One region of the Kineococcus sp. GCM10028916 genome, then DNA from elsewhere that is predicted to be linked to it. Evidence: predicted binding sites of a transcription regulator. Region 1 holds the regulator's gene; each other region holds the start of a gene.

Region 1 (2,261 bases):
TCACGTCGCGCACGGCACGGGGGACACCGTCGACGACCTCGAACAAGGTGATGACGTCGGCGCGGCGGTTGGCGACGACGAGACCCCACGGCGCGAGCGCGATCTCGGAGGGGTACACGGGTTCGTCGACGGAGCCGACCAGCGCGGAGGTGCGGACGGGGTCGGACAACCGGCCGTCCTGCAGCGTGAACGAGGTGACGCTCGCGTCGAGTTCACCCGCGACGTGGACCCGGCCGGCGTCGACGACGGCGTGCCGCGGCCCGGTTCCCGGCGCCAGGTCGACGACCTGCACCGGGTCGGGCGAGGCGCCGTCCGGGCCGAGGGTGTGGACCCGGACCTCGTCGGTCCCGAGGTCGAGGACGGCGAACGCGTCCGGCGCCAGCAGTCGCGTGGAGTGCGGGTGCGACGCCTCCTGGCGTTCGCGGTCCGGCCCGGAACCGTTGCCGTGCAACGTCTTTCGCAGGCCGGTGACGACTCCCCCGGTCAGACCGAGGACCCCGACGCCCCCGCCGTAGTTCGCGACGAGCACGACGTCGGGCGTCACGGTCAGGTGGCAGGGCGAGGAACCGCCGCTGGGCTGTTCACCGAGCAGTTCCCAGCGGTCGCCGTCGTAGCGGCGGGTGGAGACGAAACCCTCGTCGACCTCGTGGGCCGCGTGCACGAGACCGGGCGCTCCGGTCGCGAGGAAGGAGGGTGAAGCGCAGTCCGCGACGTGGCCGGGACGGCCGAGCCGGCCGGAGGACGGGTCGCGCGGCACCAGCGTGATGCCCTGACCGCGGCCCCCGGTGGCGGAGGTGTAGGACCCGATGGCGAGGACCGTGGAACCGGTCGGCGATGACGTCACGGCCAGATCATGCCCCACACCGAGGACGGGGGTCGGGTCAACGGCGGGGTTCGGGCCGCCACACCACCAGGGCGTTGGAACGCTGTGACTCAGGGCGACGACCCATCGGGGTCGCGACGATGTCCCCGGCCATCCCGGCCGCGAAGATCCGCCGCGCCTGGGACCGCACGAGCGCCACCTCGGCCTCGAGCTCCTCGACCCGCTGACCGAGGGCCAGCACGTGGTTCTCCAGGTCCATGATGCGTTTGATGCCCGCGAGGTTCACGCCGTCCTCCTGGGACAGCCGTTGCACCTCGCGCAGTTGCGCGACGTCGCGGGCGGAGTAGCGCCGACCGCGGCCCCGCGCCCGGCTGGGCGAGACGAGGCCGAGGCGGTCGTACTGGCGCAGCGTCTGCGGGTGCATGCCCGCGAGTTCGGCCGCCACCGAGATCACGAACAACGCGGTGTCGTCGTCGTACACACTCCCTCTCCTCTCGTCTCGGCCCTCCCGACCCGTGATCCCGCTGGGTTTCCCAGCGGGATCACGGGTGGGACGGGGTGGGTCAGCTGCGGGCGCGGTCGGCGAGACCGGCCCGCGGGTCCTCGCCGGCGGTGGCCGCGGCGAACGCCTCGACGGCCTCGCGCACCGCCCCGTCGACACGTTGCGGCACGACGACGTCGAGGGTGACGAACAGGTCGCCCCGGTCGTCGTCCGTGCGTGACCGCTTGACGCCGCGGCCCTTGAGCCGCAACGACCGTCCCGACGGGGTTCCCGCCGGAACCTTCACCTTGACGGCCGCGCCGTCCAGGGTCGGAACCTCGACGGTCGCGCCCAGCACGGCCTCGTCGAAGGAGACCGGCAGGGTCATCCGCAGGTCGTCGCCGTCCCGCTTGAACACCGGGTGCGGTTCGACGTTCACGGCGACCAGCAGGTCGCCCGCCGTCCCGCCGGGGCCGGGCATCCCCTTGCCGCGCAGGCGGACCTTCTGCCCGTCCCGGACGCCCTGGGGCAACCGGACGTTGACGTTGCGGGCCGGGCCGCCGCGCGGGTCGGGGACCCGCAGCGACACGGTCTTGCCGTCGAGGGCGTCGCGGAAGGACACCCGGGCCGAGGCCTCGAGGTCCTGACCGCGCTGCGGCGGAGCCTGACCGCCCGGGAAACCCGCACCACCGCCCTGACCGAACAACCCCCCGAGCAGGTCCTCGAAACCACCCGCGGAACCCCCACCGGGGGTGCCGAAGCGCACCCCGCCGGGGGCACGCCCGCCGCCCTGGTTGAACAGGCCGCCGAGGAGGTCCTCGAACCCCGCGCCGCCACCGGCCGCGCCGGGCCCGGAACCCCCGGAGGAGAACCTGGCCCCGCCGCCGACCATCGCGCGGACACCGTCGTACTGCCGGCGCTGCTCGGGGTCGGAGAGGATCGCGTACGCCTCCCCGA
Region 2 (2,261 bases), on a different contig from region 1:
GCCTGGACCCCGGCGTCCGGGAGTTCTCCGCCGAGCATCGAGGAGGTCGCGGCGAAGGGTTGCCGGTGGTCGCTGTCGAGGGCCTTCGTCGTGCACGCCGCCGCGTCCAGCCCGGAACACCCCGCCTCGTAGGCCATCGCCGCGGCGTAGTCGAGGCGGCGGTGGGTGTTCGCGGCGGGCGCGGGGAGGCGGCCGAGGAGACCCGCGAGGGCGGTGTCCAGGGAGGCCGACCCGGTCCACGCCCCGGAGACCTGCACCCGGTCGCCGTCTCCGGGGTTCGCGAGGAGCTTGCACGTGGACCACAGTTCCCGCGGTGCGTCCGGCAGCCACGCCTGCCAGGCGGTGAGCACGTCGGCCGCGCGTTCCCACGGCCAGCGCAGGAAGAACACCTCCACGTCGGGAGCAGGACGCAGCGCGAACTCCCACGACGTCACCGCGGCGAACCCCGTCCCGCCGCCGCGCAGTGCCCAGAACAGGTCGTCGTCCCCGTCGACGGTCTGCTGCTTCCCGTCCGCGGTGACGACCGTCGCGGAGCGCAGCTGATCGCAGGTGAGCCCGAACGAGGGGGCCAGCACGCCGACCCCGCCGCCCAGGGTGAGCCCGCTGACGCCCACCGTGGGACACGACCCCGCGCCGATCGCGAGACCCCGCGAACCCAGCTGCGAGTAGACGTCGATGAGGGTGGCACCCGCCCCGGCGGTCGCCCTCGTCCCGTCGGCCGACACCTCGACGGAGTTCAGTGCCGCCAGGTCCACGACGAGGCCCGCGTCGGCGGACCAGCCCCCGTAGGAGTGACCGCCGCCGCGCAGCCGCACCGGGGTTCCGGAGTCGGCCGCGAACCGGACGCAGGCCGCGACGTCGTCGGCGGTGCGGACGGGGGCCACGGCCTGCGGGGCCGCGGTGAACCGGGGGTTGTAGAGCAGCCTCGAGGGGTTCCAGCCGTCCCCGTCGGGTCGGAGCAGGCCCCCCGGCAGCTCCCCGGCGAGGTCGTCCCAGCTCGGGGGGCCGCTCGTCGGGGCCACGGGAGAGGTCGCGGACGGGCCGGCAGGGGTGGACGCGCGGTCGCAGGCCGCGGTGGCGAGGGCGACCCCCACCGCCAGGACGGCCCGTCGTGTCGTCGCCCGGGTGGTGATCGTTGGCTCCACGGTGTCGATCATCGACAGCGTGGAGCCAACGATCACCACCGGGGGGGCGCGCGACACGAGAGTTGAGCGGAACAAGCTCAACTCTGGCATGGTTGTACCCAACGTCAGTCACCCACCTCACGACCGGAGGTAGCCCGTGGACCTCAAGCTCACCACCCGCGCCCAGGAGGCCCTGGCCGACGCCGTCGGCCGGTCCACGTCCGCGGGTCACGCGCAGGTCGAACCCCTGCACGTCCTCGCCGCGCTGCTCGAGCAGGAGAACGGCGTCGCCGGTCACCTGCTCGCCGCCGTCGGGGCCGACCAGGCCCTGCTCACCCGTCGGGTCGAGGGCGCGCTCGCGTCGCTGCCCAGCGCGTCCGGCTCGTCCGTCAGCCAGCCGCAGCTGTCGCGTCCCGCCCTGCAGCTCATGCAGGACGCCGGCGACGAGGCCCGCGCGCTCGACGACGCCTACGTCTCCACCGAGCACCTCCTGCTCGGCGCCGCCGCGTCCACGTCCGCCGCCGGTGAGGCCCTGCGGGCCGTCGGCGCCACGCGCGACGCGCTGCTCGACTCCCTGCCCAGCGTCCGCGGTGGGGCGAAGGTCACCTCGCCCGACCCCGAGGGCACCTACAAGTCCCTCGAGAAGTACGGCATCGACCTCACGGAGCAGGCCCGCGAGGGCCGCCTCGACCCCGTCATCGGCCGTGACGCCGAGATCCGCCGCGTCGTGCAGGTGCTCTCGCGCCGCACCAAGAACAACCCCGTCCTCATCGGCGAGGCCGGCGTCGGCAAGACCGCCGTCGTCGAGGGCCTGGCCCAGCGCATCGTCGCCGGCGACGTCCCCGAGTCGTTGCGCGGCAAGCGGTTGATCTCCCTGGACCTGGCCAGCATGGTCGCCGGGGCGAAGTACCGCGGCGAGTTCGAGGAACGCCTCAAGGCCGTCCTGCAGGAGATCCAGAACTCCGGGGGACAGGTCGTCACGTTCATCGACGAACTGCACACCGTCGTCGGCGCGGGCGCCGGCGAGGGTGCCATGGACGCGGGCAACATGCTCAAGCCCATGCTCGCCCGCGGCCAGCTCCGCCTCGTCGGCGCGACCACGCTGGACGAGTACCGCGAACGCATCGAGAAGGACCC
Region 3 (2,261 bases), on a different contig from region 1:
AGTGCGTCGCCGGGTTGAAGTGCATCGCGGCGGTGTCCTCGCCCGGCGAGGCGGCGCGCTACGCGGCGCTCGCGGACACGATCCTCGCGCGGACCTCGCGCGACTGCCTGCACCCCGACGAGGGACGGTGGCAGCGCAGTCCGACCCAGCCCGGGGTCGACGCGGCGTTGTTGCGGCCCGTCCTGCACGGGGCCCTGCCGGTGGAGGACCCGCGGTCGCGGGCGACGCTCGCGGCGGTGCGGCGCGACCTCGTCGAGGACCACTACGTCTACCGCTACTCCCCCGACTCGATGCCGTTGGGCACCACCGAGGGGGCGTTCCTGCTCTGCGGCTTCGTCGTCGCCGAGGCCCTGCACGCCGACGGCCAGGAGGTCGACGCGTTCCGCTTCTTCGAGCGCAACCGGGCCGCGTGCGGTCCGGCGGCGTTGCTGAGCGAGGAGTGGGACGTGCGCGAACGCCAGTTGCGCGGGAACTTCCCCCAGGCGTTCGTGCACGCCGCACTGCTCTCGAGTTCCCTCCGGCTGGCGCGCTGACGACCGCTGGTCGTCAGCGCGCGTCGGCTCAGACGGTGGTGATCTCGATCCGGGTCGGCTGCGCGGTGGTGTGCGCACCGGCGACGCGGACGGTCAGGACACCCGCGTCGTAGCTCGCGCTGATCGACTCCGCGGTGACGGAGGTCGGCAGCGTGAAGCTGCGGCGGAAGGTGCCGTAGCGGATCTCGGTGCGGCGGCGCGCGGACTCCTCGCGGGGGTCCTTGCGTTCACCGCGGACGACGAGCTCGCCCTTCTCGACCTCGACGGTGACGTCCTCCAGGAGGTTCTCCTCGGCGATGCCAGGGAGTTCCAGCTTGACGACGGCGTCGTCCCCGTCGCGGCCGACCTCGACGGCCGGGACGAACCCGGTGGAGGTTCCGAAACTGCTGCGGACCAGCGCGTCGAACTGGGCCTGGGTCTCGAAGGGGCTGCGGCGCCACACGGACAGCGTGTTCATGAGTGTCCTCCTCGGACGTTCCCGGCGCTCGGGGTGAGCGCCTTCGAAGGACACAACCTGAGTCTCCTCGACTCACTTCCGCCGTTCGCCGACGGTGGAAGGGCCCCGACCAGCCCACCCCGAACCCCCGATCCGTGATCTCGCCGGGAATCCCCGCGGGATCACGGATCGGGGTGCTGGATCAGCTCGTGGCGATCGCCCCCGCCTTCTGCAGCGCGTCCTGGTACTCGGTGCGCATCTTGTCCCCCACCGCGTTCTTCCACGTCGAGACCAGGGTCTTGAGGTCGGCGAACGGACGACGCTCCTGGACGACGTCGTTGACGCCATCGGTGAAGGTCTTGTCGGCCGTGGCGTTGTCGGTCGAGGCGGCGTTGGAGTACAGCCCGATCACCGGGTTGGCGATGCCGGTGGGGATCTCCAGCGACTGGTACTCGTGCTGGGTGTCGGCGTCCTGGGGACGACCGGGGACGTAGATGTTGTACGGGCTGTCGGCCAGGTAGCGGATGGGCAGGACCGTGTCCTTGGTCCCGGTCGGGGTGAGCACCGGGTTTCCCCCCGGGTCCAGCGTGTGGTCGACGCCCTCCTGGCCGAAGAGGCGGTACTTGTACTCCTCCGTGCCGAACGGTGCGGCCAGCCAGTTCAGCACCCGCAGGACCGTCTTGATCTTCTCCGGGTCGTCCTGCTGCTTGAGCATGGTCATCGAGAAGTACCCGTTGCCGTAGGCCCAGTGCGCCAGCCCGCTCCCGTCACGCAGGTGGACGGGCATCAACCCGAGCTTGAAGTTCGGGTTCGAGGCGTTGTCGAGCTGGTACTGGATCCACCCCGGGTAACCGTCGGCGGCGTTGATGGCGCAGGTCCCGGCGTTGAACAACTGCTTGAACGGCTGGGCCGTGTCGAAGGAGTCCGGGTGCATCACGCCCGACTTCCACATGGCGATCAGGTCGGTGACGGTCTGGGCGTACTGGTCGGTCTCGTAGACGTGGGTGAGCTTGCCCCCCTCCTCCGCCCAGACGTTCGGCTCGCCGTTCATCCGACCGAGCAGCTGGCGGGCTGGTTGAAGAGGCTGAAGGCCCACCGCCGCTGCTTGGGGTCGGTCAGCGCCTTGGTCGTCTCGACGAGTTCGTCGTAGCTCTTCGGCTCGGGAGAGACCCCGGCGGCCTCGAACAGGTCCTGACGGATGAAGTGGTAGTTCCCGATGGCCCCGCGGGCGATGGGGATGCCGTAGATGCCGTTGTTGTAGACCGTCGCCTTCCAGGTGCGGGTGGGGATGT

What was found. Region 1 encodes HspR, which represses chaperone genes until heat shock. Its sites were predicted from a motif close to ANTTGAGNCNGNCNGNCTCAANT; they were not measured.
Region 2: a site for HspR is predicted at 1,206-1,228, ahead of clpB (ATP-dependent chaperone ClpB). Genes of this name have one in related genera too.
Region 3: a site for HspR is predicted at 1,046-1,068, ahead of ACFQ46_RS04760 (Hsp20/alpha crystallin family protein). Genes of this name have one in related genera too.

Annotation. Positions count from the first base shown of each region.
Region 1 covers NZ_JBHTFM010000020.1:13,206-15,466, forward strand. Annotated here, with positions in the region: gene ACFQ46_RS20625 (beta-propeller fold lactonase family protein) at 1-844, opposite strand, end outside; gene ACFQ46_RS20630 (heat shock protein transcriptional repressor HspR) at 882-1,304, opposite strand; gene ACFQ46_RS20635 (DnaJ C-terminal domain-containing protein) at 1,387-2,261, opposite strand, start outside.
Region 2 covers NZ_JBHTFM010000022.1:73,990-76,250, reverse strand. Annotated here, with positions in the region: gene ACFQ46_RS24075 (FAD-binding oxidoreductase) at 1-1,145, opposite strand, end outside; gene clpB (ATP-dependent chaperone ClpB) at 1,282-2,261, shown strand, end outside.
Region 3 covers NZ_JBHTFM010000003.1:455,467-457,727, reverse strand. Annotated here, with positions in the region: gene ACFQ46_RS04765 (glycoside hydrolase family 15 protein) at 1-533, shown strand, start outside; gene ACFQ46_RS04760 (Hsp20/alpha crystallin family protein) at 562-990, opposite strand; gene ACFQ46_RS04755 (hypothetical protein) at 1,172-2,020, opposite strand; gene ACFQ46_RS04750 (extracellular solute-binding protein) at 2,017-2,261, opposite strand, start outside.